3 regions of the Pseudomonas sp. 910_23 genome follow, and region 1 is predicted to be linked to each of the others. Evidence: predicted binding sites of a transcription regulator. Region 1 holds the regulator's gene; each other region holds the start of a gene.

Region 1 (6,010 bases):
AAGCAAGTGACTATCGTCGCGACAGTTGGGCCCAATGGCTGAGGTAGTGGGTTATGCAAGTTAAGCGTTTTTTCGCCGCCGATATGCGTCAGGCCATGAAACTGGTCCGTGATGAGCTGGGCGCCGATGCCGCGATTATCGGTAACCGTCGTATCGCCGGCGGTGTCGAGCTGACGGCTGCCCTGGATTACACGCCGCAGGCGCTGGCCCCGCGCGTGCCGAACATGGAGCTCGAAGACGAGCTGCGCAAGACCGCCTCGCGCATTGTGTCGGCCCAGGCTGAACTGAGCATGCGCGGTGACAGCGATGCCAGCACCAATCGCCAGTTGTTTGCCGGCTTGCCGCTGACCGCCGCCGAGCCGCTGGTAGAGCCGACATTTGTCGAACCGCCGCGTCCAGCCGCGCCCGCCCCGGCTGCTGCTGTCGACCAGCGTGTGTTCGATTCGATGCGCTTTGAACTCAATGGCCTGCGTGAACTGCTGGAAGTGCAGCTGGGCTCGTTGGCCTGGACGCAACTGCAAGGCAGCAAGCCCCAGCAAGCCAACTTGTGGCGCCGCCTGCAACGCATCGGCTTGTCCGGCCCTTTGTCCCGCGACCTGCTGGCCTTGACCGCCGAAGTCGAAGAGCCGCGTCAGGCCTGGCGCATGTTGCTGGCGCACTTGGCGCGCATGATCGCCACCCCGGAAATCGAACCCCTGGAAGAGGGCGGTGTGATTGCCATGGTCGGCCCCGCCGGCATGGGCAAGACCACTACCCTGGCCAAGCTGGCCGCACGCTACGTACTCAAGTACGGCGCACAGAATATCGCCCTGGTGAGCATGGACAGCTACCGCATCGGCGCCCAGGAGCAGCTCAAGACCCTGGGCCGCATCCTCAATGTGCCGGTGACGCACGTCGACCCGGGCCAGTCCCTGGCCAATGCCCTCGACCCGCTGCTGCGCAAGCGCGTGGTGCTGATCGATACCGCCGGCCTGCAAGCCAGCGACCCGGCCCTGCGTATGCAGCTCGAAAGTCTGGCCGGGCGTGGCATCAAGTCGAAAAACTACCTGGTGCTTGCAACCACCAGCCAGAAACAGGTTCTTACCGCCGCGTACCATAGTTACAAACGCTGCGGTCTGGCCGGCTGCATCCTCACCAAGCTCGACGAAACCGCGAGCCTGGGCGAAGTGTTGAGCCTGGCCATCAGTCATGAATTACCGGTCGCCTACCTGACCGACGGGCCGCGGATCCCTGATGATCTGCATCTGCCGCGCCGTCATCAGTTGGTCAGCCGTGCCGTCAGTGTGCAAATGCAAGAAGAGCCTAGCGAGGAAGCGATGGCCGATATGTTCGCCGACCTTTACCACCACCCGGCAAAACGGGTCGGTTGAGGCAGGATGAACACCGTGAAATGTACCTACATCGATGGTCTGCAAGCGTTTCAAGCGGCCAAGCCATGTAGCCTGCGTCTAAGCAAGACAAGGTAAAGAAATAAAATGGGCAGCATGCATCCCGTACAGGTGATCGCGGTGACCGGCGGCAAAGGTGGCGTCGGCAAAACTAACGTGTCAGTGAATTTGTCCCTGGCCCTGGCAGAGCTTGGCCGTCGCGTCATGCTGCTGGATGCTGATTTGGGCTTGGCGAACGTGGACGTTCTGCTGGGGCTGACACCCAAACATACCCTTGCCGATGTGATCGAGGGCCGCTGTGAGCTGCGCGATGTGCTGCTCCAGGGGCCCGGTGGCATTCGTATTGTGCCGGCTGCCTCGGGCACCCAGAGCATGGTGCACCTGAGCCCCGCGCAACATGCCGGGCTGATCCAGGCCTTCAGTGATATCGGCGACAACCTCGACGTGCTGGTGATCGACACCGCCGCCGGGATCGGCGAATCGGTGGTCAGCTTTGTGCGCGCCGCGCAGGAGGTGCTGCTGGTGGTGTGCGACGAACCCACTTCCATCACCGACGCCTACGCGCTGATCAAACTGCTTAACCGTGACTACGGCATGAACCGCTTTCGCGTGCTGGCCAACATGGCCCAGAGCCCGCAGGAAGGGCGCAACCTGTTCGCCAAGTTGACCAAGGTCACGGATCGCTTCCTCGATGTGGCTTTACAATACGTCGGCGCAGTTCCCTATGACGAGTGTGTGCGCAAGGCCGTGCAAAAGCAGCGTGCGGTCTACGAAGCGTTCCCTCGTTCGAAATGCGCACTGGCGTTCAAGGCCATTGCCCAGAAGGTCGATACCTGGCCGTTGCCCGCCAATCCGCGGGGGCATCTGGAGTTTTTCGTCGAGCGTTTGGTGCATCAGACGAGTGCGGGACCGGTGCTATGACATCCAGCGGCTACAACCTTTACAAAAAGTCGGCACGTGACAGCCAGGGCGAATTGATCGAGCGCTATGCGCCTCTGGTCAAGCGCATTGCCTATCACCTGTTGGCGCGCCTGCCGGCGAGCGTGCAGGTCGAGGACTTGATCCAGGCTGGCATGATCGGCCTGCTTGAAGTGTCGACCAAATACGACGCGAGCAAGGGTGCGAGTTTCGAGACGTATGCGGGTATCCGTATTCGTGGCGCAATGCTCGACGAGGTGCGTAAAGGCGATTGGGCGCCGCGTTCGGTACACCGCAATACCCGCATGGTCAGTGATGCAATTCGTGCAATTGAAGCAAAAACCGGTCGTGACGCTAAAGATCATGAAGTTGCGGCCGAACTCCAATTGAGTCTCGACGATTACTACGGGATTTTGAACGATACCTTGGGCAGCCGCCTGTTCAGTTTCGACGACCTTTTACAGGACGGCGAACACGAAGGGCTGCACGAGGACGGCGCGAGTGCACATCTTGAACCGTCGCGCGATCTGGAAGATGAACGTTTCCAGAAAGCGTTGGCGGACGCGATTGCCAACTTGCCCGAGCGTGAGCGCCTGGTGCTGGCGCTGTACTACGACGAAGAGCTGAACCTCAAGGAAATCGGTGAGGTCCTGGGGGTCAGCGAGTCGCGTGTCAGCCAATTGCATAGCCAGTGCGCAGCCCGCTTGCGGGGGCGATTGGGAGAGTGGCGCGCGCGCTGACAGGCAGTGTGGGGACACTGCAGACGCTACCGCGAAACCGCAGGGTTTTGCGGGTGAGTACCGTGGTGCCCTGGGCAGTCCTTTTTGTGTAACGCCTGTTGATTGAAATGGCGCGTCCAGGTGCTGGGCGCGTTTAAGACTGCTTGGAGGTCGAATTGGACAAGAACATGAAAATCCTCATCGTTGATGACTTCTCAACGATGCGGCGGATCATTAAAAACCTGTTGCGTGACCTTGGGTTCACCAACACGGTCGAGGCGGATGACGGCCTGACGGCGATTCCGATCCTCAACAGCGGGAGCATCGACTTTCTGGTAACCGACTGGAACATGCCGGGTATGACCGGTATCGACCTGCTGCGCCATGTGCGTGCCGATGAAAAACTGCGCAGCCTGCCTGTGCTGATGGTGACCGCCGAAGCCAAGCGTGAACAGATCATCGAAGCCGCCCAAGCCGGGGTCAACGGTTACGTGGTCAAGCCATTCACGGCACTGGCCTTGAAAGAGAAGATCGAGAAAATCTTCGAACGCATCCACGGCTAATGCCATCGCGGGGGAGCTATGGAGCATAACGAAACGTCACAGGGCGACTTTGAGTCGACCCTGAAAAAACATGCTCACCAGTTGGTCGACAGCCTGGAAAAAGGCCAGTTCGCCGATGCGGTGCAGTTGATCCATGAGCTTAACCAGACCCGTGACCGCGGCCTGTACCAGGAAGTGGGCAAGCTCACACGCGAGCTGCACAGTGCAATCGTCAATTTCCAGATTGACCCGCGCATGCCCCAGGCCGAAGAAATTTCCCAGATCACCGATGCCACTGAGCGCCTGTCGTATGTGGTCAGGCTGACCGAGGCCGCTGCCAACCGCACCATGGACCTGGTGGAAAACGCCACGCCTCTGGTCAACGGCATGGCCAGCGAAGCCCAGGCCCTGAGCCTTGACTGGGGCCGCTTCATGCGCCGTGAAGTGGGCGCTGAGGAATTTCGTGAGTTGGCGCGTCGGGTCGACGGTTTCCTGTCGCGCAGCGAGCAAGAGAACCGTACGGTGGCGAGCAACCTCAACGACATTCTGCTGGCCCAGGATTACCAGGACCTCACCGGCCAAGTGATCAAGCGCGTGACCCAGTTGGTCACCGAAGTGGAAAGCAACTTGCTCAAATTGGTGCTGATGGCCGGCCAGGTCGACCGTTTTGCCGGCATCGAACACGACCGCGAAGCGATCCTCTCGGAAAAAGATCCACAAAAACATCTCGCCAAGGGTGAAGGTCCGCAGATTCATGCCGATAAACGTGAAGACGTTATGTCAGGTCAGGATGACGTAGATGACCTGTTATCCAGTTTAGGCTTCTAAGGAGCACACCCATGAGCTTCGGCGCCGATGAAGAAATCCTTCAGGATTTCCTTGTAGAGGCCGGCGAAATTCTAGAGCAACTGTCCGAGCAACTGGTCGAGCTGGAAAGCCGACCGGATGATGCGAACCTGCTCAATGCAATTTTTCGCGGTTTTCACACTGTAAAAGGGGGCGCCGGCTTCCTCCAGCTCCATGAACTGGTGGAGTGCTGCCACATCGCCGAGAACGTGTTCGACATCCTGCGCAAGGGTGAGCGTCACGTTGATTCGGAATTGATGGACGTGATTCTCGAAGCACTGGATGCGGTCAACGGCATGTTCAGCCAGGTGCGTGAACGTGCGCCCATCACGGCGGCTACCCCGGAACTGCTGGCCGCCCTGGCGCGCCTGGCTGAACCGGCTGCTGCTGCGCCGGTTGTGCAAGCGGCGCCTGAGCCGGTGGTAGAAGCCGAGCCGGACGTGACCGACAGCGAGTTCGAACAGCTGCTCGACTCGCTCAATGCGGTCAAGGCCGAGGCTGAAGCGCCGGCTGCACCTGTCGCCACGCCGACCAGCGAAGACATTACCGACGCAGAATTCGAATCCCTGCTCGACCAGTTGCATGGCAAAGGCCAGTTCGCGGCCGATGCCGTGGCCCCTGTGGCGCCGCCGCAAGTGCCGGATGCCAATGCCAGCACCGACATTACCGACGATGAGTTCGAAGCACTGCTCGACCAACTGCATGGCAAAGGCACCTTTGTGGCCGAAGCCCTGCCGGAAGTCGCGGCCACGGCTGCCGCCCCGACCACCAAGGCCGGGCCTGCCGACGACGGGCTGATCTCCGATCACGAGTTCGAAGCGCTGCTGGACGAGTTGCACGGTAAAGGCAAGTTCACCGAAGTGGCCCCGGCTGCCGCCGCAGCGGTCGCCACTGCCGCACCGGCGGCTGCCAAAGCACCTGCGCCAGTCGCCAAGCCAGCACCCGCGCCGGCACCTGCCCGTGCAGCGGCACCGGCCGCGGCGGAAAAGCCCGCCAGTGAAGCCGAAACCACCGTGCGGGTCGATACCGCACGCCTGGACGACATCATGAACATGGTCGGCGAACTGGTGCTGGTGCGTAACCGCCTGGTGCGCCTGGGCCTCAACAGCGGCGACGAAGCCATGCAAAAGGCCGTGTCGAACCTCGATGTGGTCACCGCCGACTTGCAAACCGCCGTGATGAAAACGCGGATGCAGCCGATCAAGAAAGTCTTTGGCCGCTTCCCGCGCCTGGTCCGCGACCTGGCGCGCCAGCTCAAGAAAGAAATCAACCTGGAACTGGTGGGCGAAGAAACCGACCTGGATAAAAACCTGGTCGAGGCCCTCGCCGACCCGCTGGTCCACTTGGTGCGCAACGCGGTCGACCACGGGGTAGAAACCCCGGAAGAACGCGAAGCCGCCGGCAAGTCGCGTAACGGCAAGGTGATCCTGGCCGCAGAGCAAGAGGGCGACCACATCCTGCTGTCGATCACCGATGACGGCAAAGGCATGGACCCGACCATCTTGCGCAATATCGCGGTCAAGCGCGGCGTGATGGACAAGGACGCCGCCGACCGTCTGACCGACACCGAGTGCTACAACCTGATCTTCGCCCCGGG
Region 2 (6,010 bases), on a different contig from region 1:
GCATCAAGGCATGGATGCGTGGGTCGGCTTGGGGCTGCAAGTCGTCGCGGTCGACCACCAACTCGCCCTTGGTGGTGCAGGCATCACGGTCCTCGGGGCGTTGTTGGCAGTAACGGCGCAGGCGCTCGAAATCCGGCTTGGCGCCCGCCAGGATCAGCGCGGTTTCGCCACCGGCTGAATAACCGATGACACCAATCTGATCGACATCCACAAAGGGCGACAGCATGGGATCAGCCAGGGTCGCGGTGATCGCCTGGGAGATCTGGATCGGCCGGCCATACAGATTACTCACAGTGCCCAGGCGGCTGTGGTCCTTATAGTTGTCGCCGGGGTGCAGGACCGCCACCACCACAAATCCCTTGCGCGCCAGTGACGTGGCCAGATCATGCAAGGCCAGGGGCGTGCCGGTATTGCCATGGGACAGCATCAGCATGGGAAAACGGCCGATGGCAACCTTGGCGTCTTCACCGGCCGCGACCTGATAGGCGCCCAGTGGCGTGGTGCGTTCGGTGTCAGTGGAAGGGTAAAACGCAATGGCCTTCATCGGCTGCGAATCCAGCGGGTCGAGCACGCTCATGCGATGAAACCCCACACTCCAATGCGGGTGCGGTGCCGGTGCAGCGTGCACTGAAAGCAGGCCGCCAAACAGGGACAGAATCAAAACAGCACCAAGACGCATCATGGGGATGTCCACCTTTGCTGCGTAAGAACCGGCATGTCGAATAAAAGTCCAGGTATCGGATCCCTATCTGCATAACCTCTGCATAACCTGGGCCACAAACGAAAAAACTCCGTACTCCGCTCGCGTTCAGGCGATCAGAATACAGAGTTTAGGCGCCCGGCTTCAGAATGAAACCGGGCAACGGCTTAATTTACACAAGCCTTACGCCGCGGCGAACAACTGCTGGTTGATCCGCACGTTGGCGTCGCTCAACGCTTTGCTGCGCGCTTCATCACCGTAGGCCAGCCCTTCAGCGCGGACGATTTCAATATTGGTGATGCCGAGAAAACCGAACAGCAGTTTCAAGTAGCCTTCATGGGCAGCGCCAGATGCCTGATCCGCGTGCAAGCCACCGGCCGTGGACACGATAATCACCTTCTTGTTACCGCACAGGCCTTCAGGGCCGGCTTCGGTGTAGCGGAAGGTCTGGCCGGCAACCGCGATGCGATCAATCCAGGCTTTCAACTGGGTGGGAATAGTGAAGTTGTACATCGGTGCGCCTACCACTATGGCATCGGCGGCGAGGAATTCAGCCAGCGACGATGCACTCAGTTCCGCCTCGTGCTTTTGCGCGGCATCGCGCAGTTCGGCCGCAGTGCCCAGTGCACCCAGGGTAGCGCCGGAGAAGTGGTTGATGCCTTCGCTGGCCAGGTCACGGTAAGTCACTTGCACACCCGGTTCAGCCGCTTGCCATGCCTTGACCACACCGGCACTGAGTTGGCGGGAAGCCGAGTTGTCGCCGAGGATGCTGGAATCGATATGCAATAGTTTCATGGTGGATCTCCGAGGTGGGATCGACAGGGGCGATCAGATGGTGGTGATGCTACGCATGAAACCAATAGTCGATAAGCCATCTGAAATGCGATAGTTTGTCCTACTGACAGGACAATAGGCCGACCATGCAAGACCTCAACGATCTCTACTATTTCGCCAAAGTCGTCGAAGCCGGCGGTTTCGCCGCGGCGGGCCGGCTGCTGGGGATTCCCAAGTCCAGGCTGTCACGGCGCATTGCCGAGCTTGAAGAGCGCCTGGGAGCGCGCCTGCTGCAACGCACTACCCGACAACTGACCCTGACTGCCGTGGGCGAACGTTACCTGCGCCATTGCCAGGCCATGTTGCTGGAAGCGGAGATGGCCGACGAGGCGGTGGCCAGCATGTCCAGCGAGCCGCGTGGACGCCTGCGGGTCACGTGCCCGGTGGGTCTGGCCCAGCAGATCCTGCCGGAACTGGTGGCTGGCTTTCTTGCGGCGCACCCGTTGGTGCAACTGGACATGACCCTGGTCAATCGCCGCGTCGATCTGGTCGCCGAAGGCATTGATGTGGCCCTGCGTGTGCGCGAACTGGGTGATGAAGACCCGCTGCTGGTGACCAAGCGCCTGCGCCAGGCCCAGACAGTGCTGGTCGCCAGCCCGGCATTGATGCGCGAGCGGCAGGTCCTCGCCCTTGAAGACCTCAAGCAACTGCCCATACTCGGCGCACTAGAAGCCGACCGCATGGTGCACCAGCGGATTATCGACCCCCAGGGCAACCTTCACGATCTGGTGATGGAGGCCCGCCTGGGCATCGATGACTTCATCGTGCGCAAGGCCAGCGCCATCATGGGCCTGGGCTTTACGGTGCTGCCGATGATGTATTGCGAAGAGGAACTGGCCAGCGGCCGCCTGGTGCAATTGCTGCCGCAATGGTCATTGCCGGGCGGCTGGTTGCAAGCCGTATACCCGCATCGGCGTGGCGTGCTGCCGGCGATCCGCGCGTGGATCGACTACCTGGAAGAAGGCTTCAAAGGCTGTGGAGATCGATTGCTATGAGCATGACCGAAGCACAAGTGGCCGCGTTCTGCCTGACCCTGCCCGGTGCGCGGGAAGATTATAAATGGGGCGGCGTGCGGGTGTTCTCGATTGCCGGCAACAAGATGTTCGCCCTGCAGAACCTGCGCGGCGACTCGCTGGCGTTCAAGGTCGACAAGGAACTGTTCCTGGGCCACGTCGACCGCCCCGGCATCCACCCCGCACCGTATCTGGCGCGGGCGCAGTGGATCATCATGAATACGCCCTACCCGCTGGGCGCCGATGAGCTGCGTGGCTTGTTGCAGCGCTCTCACCAACTGGTGGTCAGCAAACTGCCCAAGCGCACGCAGATCGGCTTGTTGCTAGAGGATTGAAAGCAGCGTACCGCCCAGGAACAGCTGGTCCAGCCAAAACACCTGATGCAGCAACACAATCACCCAGAACAGCACCTGGTAAGACACCTTGCGCGTCTTGTGCCGGAACACCTGCTGGGCAATCAGCGCACCCGGCCAACCGCCTGCCAGCTCGACAGCGTGCAGAATGTTTTCCGGGATGCGCCGGCCCTCGGTCTGCGCCTTGCGCTTGTCGCTCCAGTACAGGAAGAACGCCACCACACTGACCACGCCATACGCCGCCAGCGGGATCACCGTCTCGCCGCGATACCACAGCACCGCTGAACCCAACAGTGGCGCGGCGCATAACAACACAAAGATCAGCGCCTTCAGGCGTGGATGCTGGATGCTCATGGCTTGACCGCAGTCCAGTCGATCCAGCCGAATTGCCAGGTCGCCAGGATGACCAGGCCGAAGGCAATCCGGTACCAGGCAAAGACCGCGTAGCTGTGGCTGGCGATGAACTTGAGCAAGCCCTTGACCGCGATCATGGCGAAAATGAACGAGGTGACAAAACCTATGGCGAATACCGGGAAGTCCGCCGGCTGGAACAGGTCGCGGTACTTGTAGCCCGAGTAAACCGCTGCCCCGACCATGGTCGGCATGGCTAGGAAGAACGAAAACTCGGTGGCCGTCTTGCGCGACAGGCCGAACAACAGGCCGCCGATGATCGTCGCACCGGAACGCGAAGTGCCCGGAATCATTGCCAGGCACTGGGCCAGGCCGACCTTGAGGGCGTCTTTCCAGGTAATGTCATCCACCGTTTCAGCACGCACCGCATGTTGGCGCTGTTCGGCCCACAACATGATCACCCCACCGACCACCAGGGCACTGGCGACGGTGATCGGGTTGAACAGGTAATGCTTGATCAGGTCGGCAAAAATCACCCCGAGTACCACCGCCGGCAATACGGCGATGATCAGGTTGACCGTGAAACGCCGGGCCTTGGGCTGGGTCGGCAGGCCGATGACCACATCGAGGATCTTGCGGCGAAACTCCCAGACCACCGCCAGGATCGCGCCCAGCTGGATAATGATATTGAAAGCTTCGAAACGCTCGCCGCCGAAATTGATCAGGTCGGCGACGATGATCTGGTGCCCGGTGCTGGAGATCGGCAGGAACTCCGTCAGCCCCTCGACGATGCCGAGAATCAATGCCTGTATGGCGGTCCAAAAATCCATGCTCTCTCCAAAGGTCATGCGCGTGGCATGCCTCTTAGTCTTTTTTAAAGTTCACTGACGACGAGCGCACTCAAGCGCCCGCGGTTGATTCTCAACGCCGGTCTGCAAAAATTCCGTGAAAAATCAGGCAGTACTCAGGTTTTTCGATTCCGGGCCGAAAGCCTATCAGACACGCCGGAAATCTCGAAGCAGCACCACAATTATAAAGAGCATGGAGTGACAGGACGATGAACAGTTTGCGCAGCATGTCGATCAGCCGCCGCCTTTGGCTGATCCTGATAGTCGCCGTGTTGATGCTGCTGGCCTTGGGGCTGCTGATGCTGAACCAGATCCACGGCGACCTCTACCAGGCCAAGCGCCAGCAGACCCAGCACGTGGTGCAAACCGCTAGCGGCGTGCTCGGGTATTACCAGAACCTGGAGAAAACCGGGGTACTGACCCGTGACGCCGCGCAGCAGCAAGCCCTGAGCGCGGTGCGTGGCCTGCGCTACGACCACGATGACTACTTCTGGATCAACGACCTCACCCCCGTGATGATCATGCACGCGGCCAACCCCAAGCTCGATGGCCAGAACCTCTCGGCGATTCGTGACCCGGATGGTTTCGCCGTGTTCAATGAGTTCGTGATTATGGCCAAGGCCAAGGGCGCCGGGATCGTCAACTATCGCTGGCCGAAACCGGGCGCCGACGCACCGGTGGAGAAAACCTCCTATATCCAGCTGTTCGAACCCTGGGGCTGGATTATCGGCTCCGGCGTGTACGTCGATGATGTGCAGGCCGAGTTCAAGACCCAGGTATGGAAAGCCTCGGCAATCGGCCTGGGCATTGCGCTGATGATGGCCGTGCTGGTGGTGCTGATCGCCCGCAGTATCGTGCAGCCATTGCAGGCGGCAGTGAACGCGATGGGCAATATTGCCAGCGGTGAAAGCGACCTGACCCGCAGTCTCGACACCCATGGCAGCGACGAGCTTACCCAGCTGGCCCGCCACTTCAATGGCTTCACCGCCAAGTTGCGCCAGGTGGTCGGCCAATTGCAGGTATGCGCGAACGCTTTGGGCCAGTCATCCACCGAGTTGGGCCACAACGCCAGCCAGGCCCACGACCGCAGCCAGCAGCAGTCGCAGCAGATGGAACTGGTGGCCACCGCCATCAACGAAGTCACTTACGGCGTGCAGGACGTGGCCAAGAATGCCGAGCACGCGGCCAGCGAAATGCGCGATGCCCAAGCCCAGGCGCAACAGGGCCAAGTGAATATCGACGGCAGCTTGCAGCAGATCGATCAGCTCTCCTCCACCATCAACCAGGCTGTGGAGGTGATCCGCACGCTCTCCAGCGAAAGCACGCAGATCGGCGGAGTACTGGAAGTGATCCGTTCCATTGCCGATCAGACCAACTTGCTCGCCCTCAACGCCGCCATCGAAGCTGCCCGCGCCGGGGAGCAAGGCCGTGGCTTTGCGGTGGTTGCCGATGAAGTGCGCTTGCTGGCCCAGCGCACGCAGAAATCCACCGCCGAAATCCAGGTGATGATCGAGCGCCTGCAGGGCCACTCGGAAGCGGCGGTCAAGGTCATCAGCGACAGCCACAGTGCCTCGCAACTGACCATCGAACAGGCCGGCCAGGCCGGAGCCAGCCTCACCGCCATCGGCCAGGCACTGCACAACCTCAACGGGTTGAATGCTTCGATTGCCAGCGCCACCCTGCAACAAGCCCATGTGGTGGAAGACATCAACCAGAACGTCACCCAGGCGGCCGGGCTGTCCCACAGCACGGCGCTGGCGGCGGAACAATCGAGCGTGGCGAGTGCGCAATTGCGGGGCTTGAGTGAACAGCTTGATGGGTTGCTGCGCCAATTCCGAATCTAGCGCCGGGTAAATTGTGGGAGGGGCGGTGCGACGATTCGACTTGCTCCCGATTACGGTGGGTCAGGTG
Region 3 (6,010 bases), on a different contig from region 1:
AGCTGAAACTCGCGGCGGATTTCCAACTCCCCGCCTTGCTGCATGTACGCCGCAGCCACGCCGTCGTGATTGCCACGCTCAAGCGCATCCGTCTACCGAGGGGCGGGATCATTCATGCGTTCGCCGGCAGCATTGAAGAGGCCCGCGAGTACATCAAACTGGGTTTCAAACTCGGTCTGGGCGGCGCCGCCACTTGGCCCCAGGCCCTGCGCATGCACAAGGTACTGGCACAATTGCCCCTTGAAGCCGTGGTACTGGAAACCGATTCGCCGGACATGGCCCCGGCCATGTATCCCAACCAGCGCAATAGCCCGCAGCACCTGCCGGCTATCTGCACCGCCCTGGCTGAGCGTATGGGCATCAGCCCTTTATTGCTGGGTGAGACGAGCACACGCAATGCGTGCGAGCTGTTCAACTGGTAGCGGGCTGATGACCTGCAAGTTCAAGGTCATCCTTTGCCGATAACGGGCATAGCGCACGACCAGCAGATGAATCAACACCGCGACCAGCGAAATGTTCAACTGCCCGATCACGCTGAGCAGCCCCAACCACTCTGCGAACAACGCCATCAGCAAGGTCGCGCACGTCAGCATGATCATGCCGGGCCGGACCAGCGCCCACTGGTCCAGGGCGCGAAACTGACGCAACTGCTTGTGGCAGCACAACTGCAGGCCCGAGTGGCAGTACGCACAGTCAAACGGTACTTCCATGGCGATGGCGTTCAGTTGCCAAGGCTTGAGTTCAAACGTCATGTTGCACTGGGCACAATGCCCTTTGATGCCGATTGCAGCGGCCATCGTCGTATCCCCTCGTGACCGTGACTGATGAAACAAATTCTCACCCATTCACGTCGCGATAAAACACAGCCCGGCAAATCAGGACAAATGCCACGTGATTCATGGCCCAGTCCCACAGAAAGTTCTTACACCCGAAACGCGCCAATCAATTGCTTCAGCTCAATGACCTGCGCCGACAACTGCCGGCTGGCCGCTTCGGTCTGTTGGGCGCCTTGTGCTGCATGTTCACCGGCGCGGTTGATTTGGACAATATTCTGGTCGATGTCGTGAGCGACCGCCGTTTGCTGCTCCACGGCAGCGGCGATCTGCTGGTTCTGGTCAACAATCATGCCTACGGCACCGAGGATATTTTCCAGGGCGTGCTGGACCTTTTCCGACTGCCCTACCGTGCCACTCGCCATTTCATGGCTACTGCCCATCGCCTTTACCGCTGCGCCGACGCCGCTGTGCAAGCGGCTGATCATTTGTTCAATTTCTCCGGTGGAATGCTGGGTACGCCGGGCCAGGGTGCGCACCTCATCGGCCACTACGGCAAAACCGCGTCCTTGCTCACCGGCACGCGCAGCTTCGATGGCCGCGTTGAGCGCCAGCAAATTGGTTTGCTCGGCGATGCTCTTGATCACCTCCAATACGCTGCTGATGGACTGGCTATCGGCCGCCAACTGATTGATCACCCGCACCGACTCATCGATCTCCAAAGCCAGGCGTGCGATTCCGCTTTGTTGAGATTGCACCAGCGCCCGCCCGCTGACGGTTTCATCATTGACGCTCTGTGCACTGTTGACCGCCGCCGCCGCGCTGCGCGCTACCTCCTGCGCGGTGGCAGACATCTGGTTCATCGCCGTTGCCACTTGTTCGATCTGGCTGCGTTGGCCGGAAACCGCCTGGTTACTCTGTGCCGAAACCGTCTGTACCTGGCTGGCCTGCAACTCGACCTGGCTGACCGTATGCCCGACGCGCTCAATCAGGTCGTGGATCTTGGCCACGGTGCCATTGAATACTTGGCCCAGGTCTCCCAGCTCGTCGCGGCTGTGGGCGACGAAAGTGACCGTCATGTCACCGGCCGCGACTTTGTCCATCATCGCCCCCAGGCTGCGCAAGGTAGTGCGGGTGGAGACAAAGAAACCTGCATACAAGTAGAAGATCAGCGCAAATACCGCCACCAGGGCCGCGACCAGCAACACCATGTGCAGGCGGTTTTGCGTCAGACGCTGCTCCAGTTGCTGGCCGATGAACGCTAAGGTGGCGTCATCGAGTTGATAGGTCTTGGCCATCAGTTGACTGACGCCGTCGTAAAAACCTTGCCAAGGTGTATCCAGGGTCTCGGCCATCACCACCTGTTCTTCGAACAACTCACTGCCTTGCTTGAGGCTGGCCTGGCTGGCTTGCGCCAAGCTATCGAGTGCTGCATGCGCGGCGTTGCTGGCGCCCAGCGCGTCCTGCAGCTTCAAGCCGTATTCGCCCTGGAGCTTTTCCACCTGCTGCAGTAACTCGTCAAAGCGCGTACTGGAGGAGGAATTGATAAAGCCCTGGCCCAGGGAATACGCGCCCATCGCGCGGCCCTCACCGAGTAGTTGGGTGACCTGTGGGGTGACCGCAGTGACCAGGTCGCTGAGTTGGCGCAGGTCACTCTGCACATCACGGCTCAAGCCGGCTTGGCTGGCGATAATTTGGCTAAGCATCTGGGCCTGGTTGAGTAACTTGCCGATCAACGCCGCTTTGTTGAGCAACGAGGTTTCCTGTTGCTGCGCCTTGAACGCGGCGATCAGCTCGTCGCGCTTGTTTTCAAAAACCTCGACTTGCTCGGGCTGCGTCGCCATGGCGTGCAACCCCTGCAACCGCTCCAGCACACCTTGCTCCAGGGCAGTGATCTGCGCTTCAAGATCAGCCGCCTTGCCGGACTGCCCGAGAATGACGTTGATCTGCACCTGGTTGTTGAGCGTTTCCAACTCACGACGCAATGCCAGGCTGCTGCCAAGCAGGTCGAGACTTTGCAGTTCGACACGGGTGCCCTGGAATTCGCGCCACGAGTCACGCACCAGGTAATAGTTGGTCGCCAGCATCGGCAGCAGAAACAGCACGCTGATCAGGCTGAACTTCATGCCGAAGCTCAGGCGGTTCATCAGCGCAACGGCAGGATAGAGCAAGCTCATCACAGGTGACCTCCCCTTCTTTTATTGTTATTGAGGCGCAGGGCGGCGGCAGATAGCCACTATTTGGCGCTCTGTCTGTATAGCTCAATTCGAAGGGAAGTTTTGTAACGTAAGGTTAACGGCAGATCCGGAGAGCACATGTAGGAGGGCTTGCCCCCGTAACCACGATGCGAAGCGAGCCGCTCTTGATCTTGATCTGCTTTTGATCTTGATCTTAAGCGCCCCGTCAAACCACGCTGGCCGGAATTCGACAGGGATTTGGGGGGTAAACCGGCAGGGATGCCGGTTTAGCCGCCCCGCGCCATGGATGGCGCGTGGCGGCGGCCCCCCAAATCACTGGCGGATTACGGGCACACCGAGCCTAAGCGAGGTGCCGAGTGGTGGGGCAAGAGCCCTTTGGTTACTTTGGGGCTCTTTTCCAAAGTGACCCGCTGTAAAAGCGGAACCAACCGTGGCCGTTACCGCAGGAATGGATATGTACTCGGTCTGATCCAGCACCCTGGTCGGCCCGGAGGCCGCCATCGGGAGCAAGCCCCCTCCCACAAGAGGTGTAGATCCCGGTGGTCATCGGGGACAAGCCCACCTCCCACAGTATTCAGGGCAATACAGTCCAGATGGCAAACCCGGCATACCACAACACCGCCGCACGCAGCAGCAGCTCCCACAACCGATCCAGGCTATTGATGCCGTCAGCCCCCACCACTGGAGGAGGGATTTCAGCCGCGGCCAGCCCGACCTTTTCCATCAACTGCGCCGCGCTGATGTCCCAGCTCAGCAGTTCGTGGAGCATCACCCGACTGACCCCGACAAAGTTGCCCACCAAAGCAAAGCTCGCCGCCAACAGGCGTACCGGCAACCAGTCAAACGCGTGACGCAACTGCGCGGCACGTTCGGCCACCAAGGGATTCTGGCTATGTTCGCTGGCCAGCGCCAACAGCCGGTAGGCCAAAGCCGCCACCGGGCCCAGCAGGAAATACCAGAAAATCACCGCAAAAAAGCTCTGGTACGCCTGCCACAACAGATAGCCCTGGACCCGCTCCAGCAATTGCTCGCCACTGTCGGCGCCAAGCTTCAGGTCGCGCTCGGCCACATGCTCTGCAGCTTGCAGGTCGCCACGTCGCCAGGCATCACGGAACGGCCCCAGCCCTGCCAATAAATCACCACGGCCCAGGCTATAGATAACCACCAGCATGTGCACCGGTAACGCCAACAGGCCATAGGCCACCGGCTCCAGTACCAACAACAACAGCGCCAGCAACGCTACCGGCAGCAGCACCAGTAGCGTCAGGATCAGCCAGGGTCGCTTGCCCATGCGCGGGCTCGACTCCAGCTTGGCCAGCTCACGCAGCCATCCACCGTCGCGCTGCAACCGCAGGCGCAAGGCCGAGAACTTCTCGATCCACACCGCCAGCACCAACACCAGGAAACTCATTGTTCGTGTCCTCCATCCTGCAGGGCGCCGAGAAAGCGCGCCCAATCAAAAGCGGGGCCCGGGTCGGTCTTGCGCCCCGGAGCGATATCGCTGTGACCACAAATACGTTGGCGAGTGATCTTTGGGTAAGCCTTGAGCAACTGGCGCGTCAGCTCGGTCAGCGCCGCGTACTGGGCATCGGTGAACGGCAGTTCGTCTGTGCCTTCCAGTTCGATCCCCAGCGAGAAATCATTGCACACCTCGCGCCCCTCGAAGCTGGAAATACCGGCGTGCCAGGCCCGGTCCCGGCACGAGACAAATTGCGTCACAGTGCCGTCACGTTCAATCAGAAAATGCGCAGACACGCGTAGGTGGTCGATACCGGCAAAGTAGGGGTGCTCTGACACATCCAGACGATTCTGAAAAAACTCTTGCACCTTGCCCGTGGCAAACTGCGCTGGAGGCAAGCTGATGTTATGCACCACCAACAGCGAGATTTCGCCTTCAGGGCGCTCGTTGAAGTTGGGCGACGGGCAATGACGGATGCCCTGGCACCAACCGCTGGCGGGGTCCAACTGCATACAGGCTCCTGAAATGAGACGAGGTGTTACCAGTATGCCGCGTTCCACCCTGCGGTTGCGATCACGTGCCGCGTTTGAGTTGACGCAGGTCGCCCATCACCGCAGCCAATGCACGCTCGAACAAAGGGCCATCATCCAGCGTGCGCAGCACACCACGCTTGAACGCATGGGCTAACTGGTCGGTAGTTTTTTCCAGAACCTTGAGCCCGGTGCGGCTGACGAAAATACAGGTATTGGCAGGCGGCATGATTGCCGTCAACTTGCAGCGCAGGGTGATTTCCTGATCGTGCTGAAACGCTACCCAGGCGCCGATCTGCAACTGCCTGGCCTTGAGCAGGTCGGGGTCATCATCGGGCAGCGGCGCAACGACGGACGGCGCACCGGTGCCAAGCGTGAAGGACTCACGGACTTCGACCAGCACTTCGGCGCCGTCGCCCCCGCAACACTGAACATGCATGGTCTGCAACCGCCGGAAAAATTCACGGGTGCTGAAAGAGTCGAACGCCGCAGCGGCCAAACCGTCACGCAACGCCTTGAGCAACGCGGGTAGTTGCTCAAGCAAATGCCGGCCCGCTTCGGTGTCTTCCCGCAGGCCGACGCTCCAGATCAACTCATCCAGGGTGCGCAGCGCTGCCTGCCATTGCAGCGACTGTCCGCCATGCTTGAGCATGGCCAATAGCAACACCTGGCTCCAGGCTTGCTGGAGGAATTGCACCACAAACTGCGGCAGAACCTTGCCCGCCAGCCTTCGATCAAGCACCTGCGCCACACGTTGGCGGGCAGCCTCGGTATGCAGGCGCTCCTGCTCGGCCTCACGGGTATGGCGCTCAAGCAACTCGCTGCGCCTGGATTCATCAGCGGTAAACGCGCTGAATTGCGTCAGTAGCTGGGAGAAAATCGCCGGGGCTTCAACAAACTCATTCAATAAACGCTGCACGACCTGCTCGACACACAGGTACAGAGTATCGCGGGAGGCGTCTTCGGGCGGGTTCCAGCCCATGACGGCGCCCGCGATGTCATTGAGCAAGCGTCGCGCCGGATGGCGCGTGCAACTGAACAGGCTCTTGT

Evidence for each region. Region 1 encodes FliA, which starts transcription of late flagellar genes. Its sites were predicted from a motif close to CTAAAGTTTNNNNNNNNNNNGCCGNTAA; they were not measured.
Region 2: a site for FliA is predicted at 4,215-4,242, ahead of FW800_RS08380 (methyl-accepting chemotaxis protein). Genes of this name have one in related genera too.
Region 3: a site for FliA is predicted at 3,066-3,093, ahead of FW800_RS14950 (methyl-accepting chemotaxis protein). Genes of this name have one in related genera too.

Annotation. Positions count from the first base shown of each region.
Region 1 covers NZ_VXCZ01000004.1:73,373-79,382, reverse strand. Annotated here, with positions in the region: gene flhA (flagellar biosynthesis protein FlhA) at 1-42, shown strand, start outside; gene flhF (flagellar biosynthesis protein FlhF) at 54-1,370, shown strand; gene fleN (flagellar synthesis regulator FleN) at 1,476-2,309, shown strand; gene fliA (RNA polymerase sigma factor FliA) at 2,306-3,046, shown strand; gene FW800_RS06005 (chemotaxis response regulator CheY) at 3,214-3,588, shown strand; gene FW800_RS06000 (protein phosphatase CheZ) at 3,607-4,395, shown strand; gene FW800_RS05995 (chemotaxis protein CheA) at 4,407-6,010, shown strand, end outside.
Region 2 covers NZ_VXCZ01000005.1:272,858-278,867, reverse strand. Annotated here, with positions in the region: gene FW800_RS08410 (alpha/beta hydrolase family protein) at 1-682, opposite strand, end outside; gene FW800_RS08405 (FMN-dependent NADH-azoreductase) at 884-1,495, opposite strand; gene FW800_RS08400 (LysR substrate-binding domain-containing protein) at 1,621-2,529, shown strand; gene FW800_RS08395 (MmcQ/YjbR family DNA-binding protein) at 2,526-2,882, shown strand; gene FW800_RS08390 (DUF1294 domain-containing protein) at 2,871-3,254, opposite strand; gene FW800_RS08385 (undecaprenyl-diphosphate phosphatase) at 3,251-4,081, opposite strand; gene FW800_RS08380 (methyl-accepting chemotaxis protein) at 4,309-5,943, shown strand.
Region 3 covers NZ_VXCZ01000011.1:9,248-15,257, reverse strand. Annotated here, with positions in the region: gene FW800_RS14960 (TatD family hydrolase) at 1-422, shown strand, start outside; gene FW800_RS14955 (hypothetical protein) at 369-797, opposite strand; gene FW800_RS14950 (methyl-accepting chemotaxis protein) at 923-2,953, opposite strand; gene ampE (regulatory signaling modulator protein AmpE) at 3,546-4,382, opposite strand; gene ampD (1,6-anhydro-N-acetylmuramyl-L-alanine amidase AmpD) at 4,379-4,942, opposite strand; gene FW800_RS14935 (DUF1631 domain-containing protein) at 5,004-6,010, opposite strand, start outside.